One region of the Photobacterium sp. BZF1 genome, then DNA from elsewhere that is predicted to be linked to it. Evidence: predicted binding sites of a transcription regulator. Region 1 holds the regulator's gene; each other region holds the start of a gene.

What was found. The regulator CRP, encoded in region 1, controls carbon source genes, mostly activating them, when cyclic AMP is high. The targets are predictions, from matches to a motif close to TGTGANNNNNNTCACA.
Region 2: BIZ37_RS03885 (CTP synthase) is a predicted target of CRP. The motif match lies at 2,288-2,303, and genes of this name have one in related genera.
Region 3: cdd (cytidine deaminase) is a predicted target of CRP. The motif match lies at 1,857-1,872, and genes of this name have one in related genera.
Region 4: nagE (N-acetylglucosamine-specific PTS transporter subunit IIBC) is a predicted target of CRP. The motif match lies at 2,329-2,344, and genes of this name have one in related genera.

What each region holds. Positions count from the first base shown of each region.
Region 1 covers NZ_JACSOF010000050.1:20,208-24,424, reverse strand. The annotation lists gene BIZ37_RS13035 (phosphoribulokinase) at 1-363, shown strand, start outside; gene BIZ37_RS13030 (OsmC family protein) at 463-867, opposite strand; gene crp (cAMP-activated global transcriptional regulator CRP) at 1,138-1,770, shown strand; gene BIZ37_RS13020 (hypothetical protein) at 1,962-2,150, shown strand; gene BIZ37_RS13015 (DUF1338 domain-containing protein) at 2,258-3,055, opposite strand; gene astD (succinylglutamate-semialdehyde dehydrogenase) at 3,097-4,217, opposite strand, start outside.
Region 2 covers NZ_JACSOF010000011.1:29,508-33,724, forward strand. The annotation lists gene relA (GTP diphosphokinase) at 1-1,304, shown strand, start outside; gene mazG (nucleoside triphosphate pyrophosphohydrolase) at 1,378-2,181, shown strand; gene BIZ37_RS03885 (CTP synthase) at 2,387-4,027, shown strand; gene eno (phosphopyruvate hydratase) at 4,108-4,217, shown strand, end outside.
Region 3 covers NZ_JACSOF010000099.1:13,100-17,316, forward strand. The annotation lists gene BIZ37_RS20100 (hypothetical protein) at 145-684, shown strand; gene BIZ37_RS20105 (CidA/LrgA family protein) at 773-1,114, shown strand; gene BIZ37_RS20110 (CidB/LrgB family autolysis modulator) at 1,111-1,791, shown strand; gene cdd (cytidine deaminase) at 1,981-2,868, shown strand; gene BIZ37_RS20120 (DMT family transporter) at 3,020-3,910, shown strand; gene BIZ37_RS20125 (TAXI family TRAP transporter solute-binding subunit) at 4,072-4,217, shown strand, end outside.
Region 4 covers NZ_JACSOF010000143.1:5,253-9,469, reverse strand. The annotation lists gene glnS (glutamine--tRNA ligase) at 1-527, opposite strand, end outside; gene nagE (N-acetylglucosamine-specific PTS transporter subunit IIBC) at 719-2,209, opposite strand; gene nagB (glucosamine-6-phosphate deaminase) at 2,466-3,266, shown strand; gene nagA (N-acetylglucosamine-6-phosphate deacetylase) at 3,281-4,217, shown strand, end outside.

The sequences.
Region 1 (4,217 bases):
CGGGATCGTGGTCACTCCCGCGAAGCCGTAATGGAGTCAATCGTGCGCTCGATGGACGATTACCTCAACTACATTACCCCGCAATTCTCCCGCACCCATATCAACTTCCAGCGGGTCCCGACGGTCGATACCTCGAACCCATTCAGTGCCAAGGCCATCCCTAGCCTGGATGAAAGTTTCGTGGTGATCCGTTTCCGAGGCATCAAAAATGTCGACTTCCCTTACCTGCTGTCAATGATCCAAGGGTCATTCATGTCGCGCCATAACACCCTCGTGGTGCCCGGCGGCAAAATGAGCTTTGCGATGGAGTTGATTATGCGGCCGCTGATCCAGCAGCTGATTGATACAGGAAAGATTGGGTAAGAGCGCCGGCGATAGGCGATAGGCGATAGGCGATAGGCGATAGGCGATAGGCGTGATTTTCCCATTGCCTCTGGCCCATCGCCATCTTTTGCCGCCGAATTACTCTTCCACCACCTCGTACGAGTGGGTCATCTCGACGCCTTCACCCAGCATCAGGCATACCGAGCAGTATTTCTCAAGCGAGTCGGCAACCGTCTTGGCTACGATGACTTCATCCAGACCCATCCCCGTGACCACAAAGTGCAGGTTGGCCGTAGTGAAAATACGCGGGGCCTGCTCACGGCGCACCGAGTTGATTTGCGCTTCACAACCAGTAATTTTCTGGCCTGCTGACTTGAGTCCGTCAACCACATCCACCGAGCTACATCCACCCGCAGCCATCAAAACCAGTTCCATTGGGCTTGGCGCTTTTTCGCCACCATTCCCGTCCATCACCACGCTATGACCGGAATTTGACTGTCCAAGAAAGGTCATATTTTCGACCCATTTCACTCGTGATTGCATTGCTTTCTCCTTACAACTTTTACGGGGTTTCGGCACTTGTTAGCAACTGTGTGATCATGTGCACACTTATGACTACAAAATGGCCTTTTCACATAGATCAATATCAAGAAAAGCGCGCCGAAAAAAGATAAAATCTGAACTAATTATTCACGTGAGCTTGCAGCCCAGCGGTTGACTGAATATCCTAAACGACGAACTAATTATGGTTAGGCCCAGCCGCATTTTGAAGGACGTCGTTGTTGGGCAACAAACGCAGAGGAAGTTAGTAATATGGTTCCAGGTAAACCTCAAACAGATCCAACTCTAGAGTGGTTTCTTTCCCATTGCCACATTCATAAATACCCTTCAAAGAGTACTTTGATCCACGCGGGTGAAAAAGCAGAGACGCTCTACTACATCGTCAAAGGTTCTGTTGCGGTCCTGATCAAGGATGAAGAAGGTAAGGAAATGATCCTGTCTTACCTAAACCAAGGTGACTTCATCGGTGAATTAGGCCTATTCGAAGAAGGCCAAGAGCGTACCGCTTGGGTTCGTGCTAAGACCCCTTGCGAAGTCGCAGAAATTTCTTTCAAGAAATTCCGCCAGCTTATCCAGGTAAACCCAGACATCCTAATGCGCCTATCTGCGCAAATGGCTAGCCGCCTACAGGTGACAAGCCAGAAAGTTGGTGACTTGGCATTTCTGGACGTAACAGGCCGTATCGCACAGACTCTATTGAATCTGGCTAAGCAGCCAGATGCAATGACCCACCCAGACGGTATGCAAATCAAGATCACTCGTCAGGAAATCGGCCAAATCGTTGGCTGTTCCCGTGAGACTGTAGGTCGTATCTTGAAGATGCTGGAAGAGCAGAACCTGATTTCTGCCCACGGCAAAACAATTGTTGTTTACGGTACGCGCTAAGCCGTTAGCTCTCCGTAATACACACCAATATCTAAAAGCCGCCCTGTGCGGCTTTTTTATTACCCGCAGCGCTCCCATTTCATGCTTTCAGGGCATTACTGTCTACCGCATCACTGTTTTTATGCTTGTATCTGGCTCGCTTGGTGCTACATTGTGCATATCAACCTCATCACCTGTAATGGAATACCGGTATGGACATCGAACGCTTTTCACCGCATAGCACCCACCACTTACATCGCGGCGTTATTTCGCCCCTGCCCGATACTATTGAAATGACCGGGTTCAGTGACAGTCGCCATTACCTTGAACAGCACGAAAAGGTGAAGCGCCACACGCCGGAATCCCATTTGGGCTACCCGCTCGACAGCCTCAAGCATTAAAACCGTTAAGTTCAGGCCTATGGGGACCAAATATTAAAAAGGCCGATGGCAATGGTTGCCGTCGGCCTTTTTGTTCCCAGTGAAAAACCGAACCGGTAAAAGAGTGGCTAACTGGCGTCGGTACTTTCGAAGATCTTGTCTGCCGATGCTTCGACAAAGCCGGTATATAGCTCACCGTCTTCTTTCGGGTAGCGCTTGGCAAACTCATAGAAGCCACCGGGAATGGTATAGACACCATCGGTAAAGCCTACTTCCACCCTGTCGGCCATGGTCGACGACTGCTCAAGCATCACCTCGGGGCTACCTTTGACCTCACCACCGCCGCTGTTAATCTCGAAGCCGTTATGGCGCAGCAGGTGATTGACCTCGGCAACTTCGGTAAATTGCTCAAGCTGGTTAATGCTCACTGTAAAGTGGTTGGCGCCGAAGCCATGGGCAGCTAACCAGCCGGCATACTCGCTCTCTGCTGCCAACAGTTCATAGGTCGCGTAGTCCAAATCCCATAACCGCCCGCCATAGAGGAAGGCCGGATCATGCATCGCTTGCTCGGGGACCTGGTTAACCAGATCCCTGACCGTTTGCTGCAGCAAAGAACTGAACTGCCCGACCATCAATTCACTGATAAACACTTTAGGAGCTAACGGGTTGGGGTGCTCGAAGTGTTCGGCATACAGTTTCTTGGCCTCGAACTTGTAGCGGCCGCAAGGCTTGTAGCCAATCGCGATGAACGGGGCTGCCAAACGGTCGAGGCCGACCATTGGCAAATTAAACGTCCGCAGCGCAATATGGTCATTGAGCAGCGGCTCTTCTTCGGTCAGCAGATCATGTACCTGGGCCGCTGACGGGCACAGGCGCTGGATATAATCCTGCCACAACCCGGAAAATAGTTGCTCTACCCTTTCCATGTGCTCGCTATCCTCTTTGGCTGGTGAATGATTGACGGCCATCAAAGCGTGATGCCCGGTGATAACTGGGCAGGTAACTCAGTCTGCTCACCTTCCATCGATGCCATCGGGTACGCACAGTAGTCTGCCGCGTAATAGGCGCTTGGCCGTAAGTTGCCAGATGCTCCCGGTCCGCCAAATGGCGCATCACCACTGGCCCCGGTTAACTGGCGGTTGCGGTTCACAATCCCGGCACGGATATGCTCGATAAAGTATTGCCACTCGCTATCATCGGTTGAAACCAAACCGGCAGACAACCCATAGCGGGTATCATTGGCTTTCTCCACCGCATCATCCAGCTCATGATAACGGGCAACCTGCAGCAAAGGACCAAAGTATTCCTCATCCGGCAACTCAGCGATCTGGCTGACATCGATGATCCCTGGGGTCACAATCGCCCCTTGGCCACGGGTTGCAGGCAATAGTGCCTCACCACCTAACTCAAGCAACTGCGACTGGGCCTGCATAATGTTATCAGCAGCCTGGACCGAGACTTGTGCCCCCATAAATGGGGCCGGTTCATCAAACTGACCACCCACTCGGATCTGGCGGGTCAGTTCCAGCAAACGCGCCAAGATACGATCCCCTTCCTCACCATGTGGCAAGTAGAGACGGCGGGCGCAGGTACAGCGCTGGCCAGCACTAATGAAGGCAGACTGAATAATAGTGTAGACAGTAGCATCCAACTCGCCATAGTGACGGGAGATCACCATTGGATTATTGCCACCCATCTCAAGCGCCAGCATCTTGCCCGGTTGCCCGGCAAACTGGCGGTGGAGCAAGTGACCGGTATTGGCACTGCCGGTAAACAGCAAACCATCAATGCCTTTGGCCCCTGCCAACGCTTCACCGGTAGCGCGCGCCCCCTGCACCAAGTTGATGACGCCATCAGGCAAACCTGCCTGCTGCCACAACTTCATGGTCTCTTCCGCCACTTTAGGGGTCAAATCCGACGGCTTGAACACCACGGTGTTACCGGCCAGCAATGCCGGGACGATATGGCCGTTGGGCAAATGGCCCGGGAAATTATAGGGGCCAAAGACTGCCATTACCCCCAATGGACGGTGGCGAAGTACAGCCTGGGTACCGGCAACCTCTTTTTGTTTCTCGCCTGTCCGCTCCT
Region 2 (4,217 bases), on a different contig from region 1:
TCGCCAACCCGAAACCTAATGGTTACCAGTCAATTCACACCGTGGTGCTGGGGCCGGAAGGCAAGACAATAGAGATCCAGATCCGTACCAAGCAGATGCACGAGGAGTCGGAGCTGGGGGTTGCGGCCCACTGGAAGTACAAGGAAAGTGGGTCATCGTCTGGCGGTGCCAAGTCATCTTACGACGAGAAAATCAACTGGCTGCGTAAGCTATTGGCTTGGCAGGAAGAGATGTCCGACTCGGGCGAGATGCTCGAAGAGCTGCGTAGCCAGGTCTTTGACGACCGAGTCTATGCCTTTACCCCAAAAGGCGATGTGGTCGACTTGCCGCTTGATGCCACGCCGTTGGATTTCGCTTACCACATCCACTCTGAAGTTGGCCACCGCTGTATTGGTGCCAAGGTCGAAGGGCGCATTGTGCCATTCACTTACAATTTGCAGATGGGTGACCAGGTCGAGATCATCACCCAGAAAGAGCCGAACCCGTCGCGTGACTGGTTGAACCCGAACCTTGGGTTTGTGAACTCTAGCCGCGCCCGTTCGAAGGTCCATGCTTGGTTCCGTAAGCAGGACCGCGACAAGAACATCTTGGCAGGCCGTGAGATCTTGGAAATCGAACTGGTCAAGATCGGCGCCACCATGAAAGATGCCGAGGCCTATGCGCTCAAGCGCTTCAACGTCAATTCGGCTGATGAGCTTTTTGCCGGTATCGGAAGTGGTGACTTGCGTATCAACCAGGTTATCAACCACATCAATGCCCTGGTCAACAAGCCGACTGCCGAGGAAGAAGACCAGCAGTTGCTTGAGAAGCTGACTGAGGCCAGCAGTAAGACGGCAACAACCAAAAAACCGCAGCGAGATGCTGTGGTGGTGGAAGGGGTCGATAACCTGATGACCCACCTTGCCCGTTGTTGCCAGCCAATTCCAGGTGATGACATTCAGGGCTTCGTGACGCAGGGGCGGGGGATTTCGGTTCACCGCAGTGACTGTGAGCAGCTTGAAGAACTGCGCCATGTCGCGCCGGAGCGTATTATCGATACGGTATGGGGCGGCGGCTTTGTTGGCAATTACCACATCACGGTAAGGGTCACGGCGGCAGAGCGTAACGGTCTGCTCAAAGAGCTGACCAATACCTTGGCCAACGAGAAGGTCAAAGTGGCGGGCATGAAGAGCCGGGTCGACTACAAGAAGCAGATGTCGATCATGGACTTTGATATCGAGCTGACCGATCTGGAAGTACTGAGCCGGGTACTCAAGCGTATCGAGCAAGTGAGAGACGTTGCTGAAGCGAAAAGGCTACACTAAACGGTATTATGATTAATGACAAAAGCGGGAGCCGAGGCTGCCGCTTTTTCTTTTGCAGACAGAGAATAATCCAATGAGTAAAACACAGCGCCCTATCGAACAATTGGTAGCGATCATGGCCAAGCTACGTGACCCGCAAAATGGCTGCCCGTGGGATTTGAAGCAGACCTTTGCCACGATTGTGCCGCATACCCTGGAAGAAGCCTATGAAGTGGCTGATGCGATTGAGCAGCAGAATTGGGATGATGTCCGGGAAGAGCTGGGTGATTTGCTGTTCCAGGTGATTTTCTACAGCCAGCTGGGCAAGGAGCAAGGGCTGTTTGACTTTGATGATGTAGTGGAAGGGATCAATGAAAAGCTGACCCGCCGGCATCCCCATGTCTTTGCGGATACCAAGTTTGCCAGTGAGGCCGACATCAACGCCAACTGGGAAGCGGAGAAAGCCAAGGAGCGTTCGAGCAAGGGCTGTGATGAGAGTATCCTTGCGAATATCCCCCGTGCAATGCCAGCTTTGATCCGCGCTGATAAAATTCAAAAGCGTTGTGCTAAGCATGGCTTTGACTGGGACACCTTGGGCCCGGTGGTCGGTAAGGTCCAGGAAGAGATCGAAGAGGTGATGGAAGAAGTCATCCAGGTGTCACCCGATCAGGGTAAAATCGAAGAAGAAATGGGTGATCTGCTGTTTGCTGTCGCCAATTTCAGCCGTCATGTAAAGGTCAAACCGGAAGTGGCCTTAGCGCGAGCCAACCAAAAATTCGAGCGCCGGTTTCGCGAAGTGGAGAAAACTGTGCTAGAAAGAGGGAAGCGCCTTGACGATTGCTCGCTCGATTATCTCGATGCTATCTGGGACGAAGTGAAACAGCGTGAGCAGAAGTAATATTGAGCGGGGTGGCTTGATGGTGACCAATGGCAGCATTGAGTGGACAATCAATAGTCACCCAGTTTAGTAGAATTGATTTGAAACAAAAAAAAACCAAACGTGCTGTGATAGTTTTCACGTTGTGGCAATAAAGTGTGTCTGGTATACTAATTTCCCGTCCAGATACTTTTTATATCCTCTATACCAATCTTCCAGGTAAAACATGACAACGAATTACATTTTTGTTACGGGCGGGGTCGTATCCTCACTAGGTAAAGGTATTGCTGCAGCATCGCTGGCGGCTATTCTAGAAGCACGTGGTCTGAAAGTGACCATGATGAAACTAGACCCTTACATCAACGTTGACCCAGGCACAATGAGCCCAATTCAACATGGTGAAGTATTCGTAACGGAAGACGGTGCAGAGACTGACCTTGACCTAGGTCACTATGAGCGTTTCATCCGTACCAAGATGACTAAGCGCAACAACTTCACTGCGGGCCGCGTTTACGCTGATGTACTGCGTAAAGAGCGTCGTGGTGACTACCTAGGTGCAACGATTCAGGTTATCCCACACATCACCAACGCCATCAAAGAGCGTGTTATTGCTGGTGCAGAAGGCCACGACGTTGCTATCGTCGAAGTGGGCGGCACAGTAGGTGATATCGAATCTCTACCATTTATGGAAGCTATCCGTCAGCTAGCTGTTGAACTGGGCCGCGAGCGCGCAATGTTCATGCACCTGACGCTAGTACCATACCTGGCAGCGGCTGGTGAAGTGAAAACTAAGCCAACCCAGCATTCTGTGAAAGAACTGCTTTCTATCGGTATTCAGCCAGACATCCTTGTATGTCGTTCTGACCGTATGATCCCTGCTAACGAGCGTGCCAAGATTGCACTGTTCTGTAATGTTCAGGAAAAAGCAGTTATCTCAATGAAAGACGTAGATTCTATCTACAAGATCCCACAGCTTATCAAGGCTCAGGGTCTTGACGACTTGGTATGTCAGCGTTTCGGCATTACTGCGCCGGAAGCTGATCTTTCTGAGTGGGAACAAGTGATCTACGAAGAAGCGAACCCAACTGCCGAAGTCGTTATCGGTATGGTGGGTAAGTACATCGAACTACCAGACGCGTACAAGTCAGTGAACGAGGCGCTTAAGCATGCAGGCCTGAAGAACCGCCTGTCTGTGAAGATCAAGTATGTTGACTCTCAAGATGTTGAGAGCAAAGGCGAGGAAGCCCTACAAGGCCTTGACGCTATCTTGGTTCCTGGTGGTTTCGGCGGCCGTGGTGTAGAAGGTAAGATCCTAACTGCACAGTACGCCCGTGAAAACAAAATCCCTTACCTTGGCATCTGCCTAGGTATGCAGGTTGCACTGATCGAGTTTGCTCGAAATGTCGCTGGCCTTGAAGGCGCTCACTCTACTGAGTTCAATGCTGACACCAAGAACCCTGTTGTTGGCCTGATCACTGAGTGGGTTGATGGCGAAGGTAACGTTGAAGAGCGTACCGAGAAGTCTGACCTTGGCGGTACTATGCGCCTGGGCTCTCAGCTATGTCACTTAGCTGAAGGTTCTAAAGCGCGTGAGCTATACGGTAACCCAACAATTCACGAGCGTCACCGTCACCGCTACGAAGTAAACAACAACCTACTTCCTCAACTAGAGAAAGCAGGTCTTAAGATTTCTGGTCTGTCTGCAGACAAGAAATTGGTGGAAATCATTGAGATCCCGAACCACCCATGGTTTGTGGCTGCTCAGTTCCACCCTGAGTTCACCTCAACGCCTCGCGATGGCCACCCTCTATTTGAAGGCTTCGTGAAAGCGGCTGGTGCAAACCAGCGTGGTGAGCTTAACAAGTAAGGATTACGGATAGCTGTGGCAGTGATGGCTGCAGCTATTTTTTTAGCTTTTAATTTGAAGATAAAGCAAGAGGAAACACAATGTCTAAGATCGTTAAAGTTCTAGGTCGTGAAATCATTGACTCACGTGGTAACCCAACTGTAGAAGCTGAAGTTCACCTAGAAGGCGGTTTCGTAGGTATGGCTGCTGC
Region 3 (4,217 bases), on a different contig from region 1:
TGTGCGCATGCCGCCAAGGGGCTTTTTAACAACTACGATTCTTTGATGTGAGATTGCGCAACATCGGATGTGCACCAACACTAAATAGTGATGGATCTTTTATTTGTCATTCATGGATTCGAAGGTTGAATTGTAGTGATTGATATGACAACACAATCTTTAACACGCTGTTTCCGGTTTCCTAATGTCGACTTCGAGCCAGATGTCCACTTGTTGGTATGGCGCGACAAGACAGAAACCCCACTGACCTTACATGAATCTCGTCTGCTCGAGGCGCTGTGCTATTGTGCTGGCGAGGTGATCAGCCATGAGCAGCTGCACAACAAAACATTCAGCCAACTCGATCCTTATGAAGATAGCGGCAACCATCACTACGATCTCAACACAGTGCTTAAGCCTCTTGCGGCTAAACTCGACCAGCACGGTAAAATGGCAATCGACATCGAAGTGGTTGCCCCCTATGGCTTCAGGGTGCCATTGCCGGAAAAAATGTGTCGATTGGTCCATGAGCCTGAAAAAACAGAAGAACCAGAGGCTCCCCCCATACAGGAGCAAGACGACCAAGAATTTCGCTCTGCCACTGAAGAAATCGTCAAAACCAGCGTTGTACACAAAATCTCTGTCGGTGTGTTGGCGTTAATGGCGCTCGGAGTCATTACAGCCTCTTTTATGGGTTACTTATAACTGGGAAAATCCAAAGCAACTAAGTGTGGCTTAGATCACGTTTATTTTGTATGATAAATGAGTTTCTTCACCCACACCTGAAGGGCTCATGGCATATCTACGTTCTTTCTTCATTATTTTTGCCTGCCTCATGTTAGGCAAAGGCATTCAACACCTTACAGGTTTAGCTATCCCCGGTAGCATCATTGGCATGCTGATTTTGTTTACCGCCCTCTCTATGGGGCTTATCCCTGCTCACTGGGCCATGCAAGGCTGCCACCTGCTTATCCGTCATATGGCGCTGCTATTCGTTCCTGTCGGCATCGGCCTAATGAACTACCTCGATCTTCTTACCAATAACACCCTTATCATTCTGCTTAGCACTATCGGGAGTAGTGTGGTGGTATTCGTCGTCATTGGCTTAGCAACACACTATAAGGAAAAGCAATGATTTGGCTGCTGACCACCTTGGTCGTCTTCTATACGGCTCGTTTTATCTCCAAGCATATCCAGCATCCGATCGTTAATCCGCTTCTTATCTGTCTGCTTGTCATTATTCCACTGCTAATGTGGCTCGAAGTGCCGTACGAAACCTATTTTGAGCAAAATAAGTGGCTGAACGCACTGTTAGAACCCGCTGTCGTGGCTTTGGCTTTCCCGCTGTACGAACAGTTAAGCCAGATCCGCAAAAAGTGGAAGGTCATTTTCTCAGCTTGCTTGATTGGTAGTGTACTTTCGATGATTACCGGAGCAGGTATTGCCTTAGCTCTAGGTGCAGATGCCCAACTTACGGCTTCTATCTTACCGAAATCTGTTACAACCCCCATTGCAATGGCCGTTGCAGAGCAAGTTGGCGGACTGCCTTCTGTTGCCGCTATTATGGTTATAATTGCTGGCTTATTTGGTGCGGTCTTGGGTTATCCCCTGTTTCGTCTCATCGGTGTTAAAGCTCCCATTGCCAAAGGTTTAACCATGGGGACGGTTTCCCATGCCTTGGGTACGGCAAAGGCGGCAGAAGAGAATTACCAAGAAGGGGCATTTAGTTCACTGGCACTGGTCATTTGCGGGGTAATCACTTCAATTTTGGCACCTTTATTGTTTCCGCTCATCATTGCTGTGTTTAGCTAACTTGTGCTAGTAATCGAATACAAAACTAAATCACTGATAATATTCTATAATTTTTTTATAACCTGTGTGACCCGACTCGCATTAATGCAAAACATGCAACGGTACATTGGTAAACGTGATCAAGATCACTCAAATATACAATTACCAAGCCTACAATGTTTTTCCATACACAAGACGGAGTGAAAACTCATGCACACTAAAGTAATGGATGCTTTAGGCGCTCTACCCGCTGATCTAGCTTCTGCCATCAAACCTGTGTTAGAAGCCGAGAATTTCGATGCCACCTTAAGTCCTGAGGTGTTTGCTCAGTTAATGTCGAAGACCAACATGACTGACAGTGAATTGCGTGTTGCATTACTTCCGCTTGCCGCTGCTTATTCTCTTGCACCTATTTCTAACTTCTATGTTGGCGCAATTGTACGTGGTCAATCTGGTACGCTTTATTTCGGTGCTAACATGGAATTCGTTGGTGCTTGCCTTTCTCAAACGGTCCACGCAGAACAATCCGCCATCAGCCACGCTTGGGTGAAAGGCGAAACCGGTATTTCCGATATCACTATTAACTACAGCCCTTGCGGTCACTGTCGCCAGTTCATGAATGAGCTAACAACTGCAAAAGAGTTGGTTGTTCAACTGCCTGAACGTGAGGCAAAATCATTGCAGGAATACCTACCAGAGTCTTTTGGTCCTGCCGATTTGAACATTACCGATGCACTTCTTACCAAAGTTAACAACGGTATCGAAACCGAAGCTTCTGAAGAGCTGGTGCAGCTTGCATGCCAAGCAGCAAACCGTGCCCATGCCCCTTACACCAAGAACTTCAGCGGTGTAGCACTGAAAGCCAAAGACGGTAAAACCTTCATCGGCATGTATGCTGAAAACGCTGCTTTCAACCCTAGCCTTCCTCCTTTGCAGGTTGCTTTGATTAACATGAACATGGCTGGTTACCCTTTGGCTGAGATTGAAGAAGCAGCACTGGTAGAAAAAGCGGACAGCACCATCAGCCATCTTTCTGATACGCAAACCACATTGGAAGCGCTGAACCCAGATATCCCGCTGTCTTATGTTGCAGCGTAAAGCTTGCTGATTTAAAAAACCGCCAACTGGCGGTTTTTTTGTTTTTATGTGTTTTTTGCCATTATTGAGTGCTGTCTTCTACAAAGCGGTTTTCTCTTGCTACCGGTAGGAGTATGATTTTCAAGTTATAAACTCAACCAATCATTATTGCATGTCACATCAACACAACCCGATCCAAGGTGCCAGCTGGATGATCACTGCCGGCCTGGCTTTTGCCATCGTAAACAGCTTGGCACAGTACCTGAGTATGATCCTTCATATTCCATCAACAACTGTCGCACTGTTCCAGTATTTCATTGCACTAGTTGCCATCTTTCCCTGGCTACGCACCCTTGGTCTTCGCAATGCATTGCGCACCCAGTATTTTGGTCAACACTGCTTTCGCGTATTCCTAGCTGTAATTGGTATTCAGCTTTGGCTTTGGGCATTGGCCTACCCTGTTCCTATCTGGCAAGGTATTGCGCTACTCATGACATCGCCCCTATTTGCCACTATTGGTGCTGGCATATTCCTCAAAGAGAATGTCGGGACCGCTCGCTGGGTGGCGACACTTGCCGGTTTCACCGGTGCCATGATCATACTAGAGCCTTGGTCCGACGGTTTTAGTTGGGCAACGCTACTGCCTGTTGCAGCCGCGTTTTTCTGGGCTTGCTACTCACTCATGGTCAAAAAGATGTCGGCCAGTGAATCGCCAACGACGATTGTGGTTTACCTACTTATCCTTATCACACCTTACAACCTATTCCTTGCTGTTCCCGAATTTACTCTGCCGCAGACAGGTTTAACCTGGTTGTTACTCGGTGGCGCAGGCTTACTTACAGCTTTAGCACAATGGGCCATCGCCAAAGCCTATGCCGTTGCTGATGCGTCTTTTGTTCAGCCATTTGATCATGCCAAACTACCGCTTAATGTCCTTGGTGGCTGGTTGGTATTTGGCTGGGTACCGCCTGGAAGGTTGTGGTTGGGCGCCGCCATTATTATTGCCTCTGTAGCTTTCATTACCCAATGGGAAAACAAGAAAGCGGCTGTAGCAAAAAATTAAAACCGCAAAACTAGGCAGCCCTAAAACCATCCTATTCTTCAAACCCTATCCCCGAAAGGCTTTCTAACGCTAAGCTATCGGGGATTGTCTTATTCGCACGACAATTCTCACTTCATCCCCGTCTACACTCACCCTAACCAAATAGATGTGAGGTTTACGGAATGTCTTGGCGTGCTTTAGCTTTCTCGTTTATTGGTGGCACCCTGCTATCACTCTCTTCTTTGTTACAAGCGCAATCATTTGTCACTATCGGCACAGGTGGGGTGACGGGCGTCTACTACCCAACAGGCGGTGCAATATGCCGACT
Region 4 (4,217 bases), on a different contig from region 1:
TTCGCGCGAAGGCTCATCTTGCCTTCTTCGATTTCGCCGCTCTTCATTTTTTCGAACAGCTCAAGGTTCTCTTCTACGCTGCGATCACGGTATGGGCTGTGCTTACCGGCTTCGGTAAGGGTGCCACGGTATTCGCGCATTTGCTCTGGACTTAGCTCATCAACGTACGCTAAGCCTTTATTAATCAATTCAATAGCAAACCCGTACAGCTTATCGAAGTAGTTCGACGAGTAACAAATCTCACCGCTCCACTCAAAGCCCAACCAGTTAACATCGTTCTTAATAGACTCAACGTATTCGATGTCTTCTTTCTCAGGGTTAGTATCATCGAAACGAAGATTACATTGGCCCTGATAGTCCTGAGCAATACCGAAGTTCAAACAAATAGATTTCGCATGGCCGATATGCAGGTAGCCATTCGGCTCCGGCGGGAATCGGGTATGTACGCTTGTATGTTTGCCACTTGCTAAATCCGCATCAATGATCTGGCGGATAAAGTTAGTTGGACGAGCTTCAGATTCACTCATCAATTACACCTCGTGTGCTTACAGGATTTTTAAGTCCCCTATGATCCATAAATATAGGGGCCGACTCAACAAATAGTGTACATTGTTTGTCGATATGAATAAAAAAACCCCGCTACTTAACGGGGCTTCATAAAAATCGGCCTCCAAACGGAGGCCGATAGGTTCGTTAACGATGACTTAGGGCTAAGCCATTAAGGCAGTTTTACCGCTGATAGGTCTTCGTTTGGCGATACTTTCTTCATTTCGCCAGCCACGATTTCAGCTAGTGGGCCAAGGATAACCTGTAGGTTGTTTGAACCTAGCTTAACCACACCCATAGCACCTAGTGCTTTCAGCGTCTTCTCATCAGCAAGGCTGCTGTCTTTCAGAGTTAGACGTAGACGAGTGATACATGCATCGATGTTTTCCAGGTTAGATACACCACCTAGTGCAACGATGTACTGCTTAGCTAGCTCGCCAGTTTCCTGAGAGCCTGTCGCGTCAGAAGCTGTTTCGTCGTCATCTTCACGGCCAGGAGTCTTCAGGTTGAACTTAACGATAACCGTACGGAAGATTGCGTAGTAAAGGCCGAAGAATACTAGACCCTGAACAATCAGCATGTACCAGCTTACTGCTAGTGGGTTACGCGTTGATAGAATCATATCAACTAGACCTGCAGAGAAGCCGAAACCTGCAATCCACTGCATTGAAGCCGCGATGTATACAGAGATACCCGCTAGGAATGCGTGAAGAACGTATAGGCCTGGTGCTAGGAACATGAATGAGAATTCTAGCGGCTCAGTGACACCGGTGAAGAATGATGCGAAACCCGCTGCAATCATGATAGAAGCAACTTTCTCTTTGTTCTTCGCTTTAGCAGTGTGGTAGATAGCTAGAGCTGCACCTGGTAGACCAAACATCATGATTGGGAAGAAACCAGCCTGGTACATACCTGTTACACCTGGAGTCGCTACGCCTTCAGCAATTGACTTCGCGCCGCCTAGGAAGTTAGGGATGTCGTTAATGCCCGCTACATCGAACCAGAATACAGAGTTCAGTGCGTGGTGTAGACCCACTGGGATTAGTAGACGGTTGAAGAATGCGTAGATACCAGCACCTAGCTCACCCATACCTTGGATGCCTTCACCGAATGATACTAGGCCACCGTATACTGTAGGCCACACGTACATCAGTACGAATGCAATGAAGATACCAGCAAAAGAAGTCAAGATAGGTACAAGACGCTTACCAGAGAAGAATGCTAGCGCTTTGTGCAGCTCAACATGTGAGAAGCGGTTGTAGATCTCAGCCGATACGATACCTACTAGGATACCTACGAACTGGTTGTTGATCTTACCGAAGGCCGCTGGTACTGCGCTTGCGTCAATACCTTGAATCTGAGCAACGGCGCCCGGAGAAAGTAGAGTAGTAACAACGAGGAAACCAACGAAACCAGATAGTGCTGCTGCACCGTCCTTGTCTTTTGACATACCGTAAGCAACACCCACTGCAAACAGTACTGACATGTTATCGATGATTGCGGCACCTGCTTTGATCAAGAAGGCAGCAAGTGCACTGTTTGCACCCCAGCCATTTGGATCAATCCAGTAACCAATACCCATTAGAATTGCAGCTGCAGGTAGCGTGGCGACCGGCACCATCAGTGCTTTACCTACTTTTTGAAAATATCCAAGAATGTTCACCCTTAGTTCCCCCTATGGTTTTCTTAGATTCGGTGTTGGATAACTTATTTTAGTTACCCGATTAAGTTACTTGCAGTTTAAGAATTTTATTTCGCCCCGCAAATTAAAACGTCATCATTTGTGATCTCAGTCACCAGTAAGAGCATTTGGCAGGCGATTTTGCTAGCTCGATCATAAAACTTATTTTATCATGCAAAACAAATGCGATATCACGCTATGATTTAACTGTAAATTAATTTTGGAATGAGGTGTCACTGTGAGACTAATCCCACTGAATGAAGCTAAAGATGTAGGTTTGTGGTCAGCTCGCTATATTGCTGATCGTATTAACAAATTTGAGCCAACAGCGGAACGTCCTTTTGTCTTGGGCCTACCAACAGGTGGCACCCCGCTATCAACTTACAAGCGCCTAATTGAGCTTTATCAAGCAGGTGAAGTAAGTTTCAAGCATGTTGTTACCTTCAACATGGACGAATACATCGGTATCCCGGCTGACCACCCTGAGTCATACCGCAGCTTCATGTACAACAACTTTTTCAATCACGTTGATATTCAAGAAGAAAACATCAACCTGCTGAATGGTAATGCAGAAGATGTTGATGCTGAGTGCCAGCGTTATGAAGATAAAATTAAGTCATACGGCAAAATCAACCTATTTATGGGCGGCGTGGGCAACGACGGCCACATCGCATTCAACGAGCCAGCTTCTTCGCTAGCCTCTCGTACCCGTATCAAGACGCTGACTGAAGATACCCGCATCGCGAACTCTCGTTTCTTCGATGGCGATATCAACCAGGTACCTAAATACGCGCTAACCATCGGTGTCGGTACACTACTTGATTCAGCGGAAATCATGATCCTGGTAACAGGCCATAACAAAGCACTTGCCCTGCAAGCCGCGGTTGAAGGTTCAGTGAACCACCTATGGACTGTATCAGCGCTTCAGCTTCACCCTAAATCTCTGATTGTGTGTGATGAGCCATCAACACAAGAGCTGAAAGTGAAGACTGTTAAGTACTTTCAAGAGCTAGAAGCTGAAAACATCAAGCACCTGTAATTAAGGAGTTATTCATGTACGCGCTAACCAACTGCCGTATTTTCACCGGTAGCGATGTGCTGAATAACCACGCCGTCATTATTGACGGCGTGAACATTCACGCTGTCTGCCCTGTTTCAGAACTGCCTACGGATATCGAAATCCGAGATCTTGATGGTGCCAACCTAACCCCTGGCTTCATCGATCTACAACTGAATGGTTGTGGTGGCGTCATGCTCAATGACGAAATCAACGCCGATACCATCCACACCATGCACCGTGCCAACCTGAAATCAGGTTGCACCAGTTTCCTACCAACGCTTATCACCTCTTCAGACGAAGATATGAAAGCGGCCATTGCTGCAGAGCGTGACTACCAGAGTCAATACAACAATCACTCGCTAGGTTTGCACCTTGAAGGTCCTTACCTGAATGTGATGAAAAAAGGTATCCACTCTGTTGACCACATCCGTCGCTCTGACAACGAGATGATTAACACCATCTGCGAAAATGCCGATGTGGTGACCAAAGTGACTTTGGCTCCGGAACAAAACGACCATAGCCACATCGAGCAATTGGTTGAAGCAGGTATCGTGGTATCGGCTGGCCACACCAATGCGACTTATGTTGAAGCCCGTAAAGGCTTTGCCTCAGGGATTACTTTCGCTACCCACCTATTCAATGCGATGACGCCAATTGCCGGTCGCGAACCGGGAATGGTCGGTGCTATCTACGACACACCTGAGGTCTATACCGGTGTGATTGCTGATGGTTTCCATGTCGATTATGCCAACATTCGCATGGCCCACCGCATGAAAGGCGACAAACTTGTTTTGGTCACCGATGCAACTGCACCTGCAGGAGCAGACATTGATCACTTTATTTTTGTCGGCAAGAAAGTATATTACCGTGATGGTAAGTGTGTTGATGAGAATGGCACACTAGGTGGTTCGGCACTAACTATGATCGAAG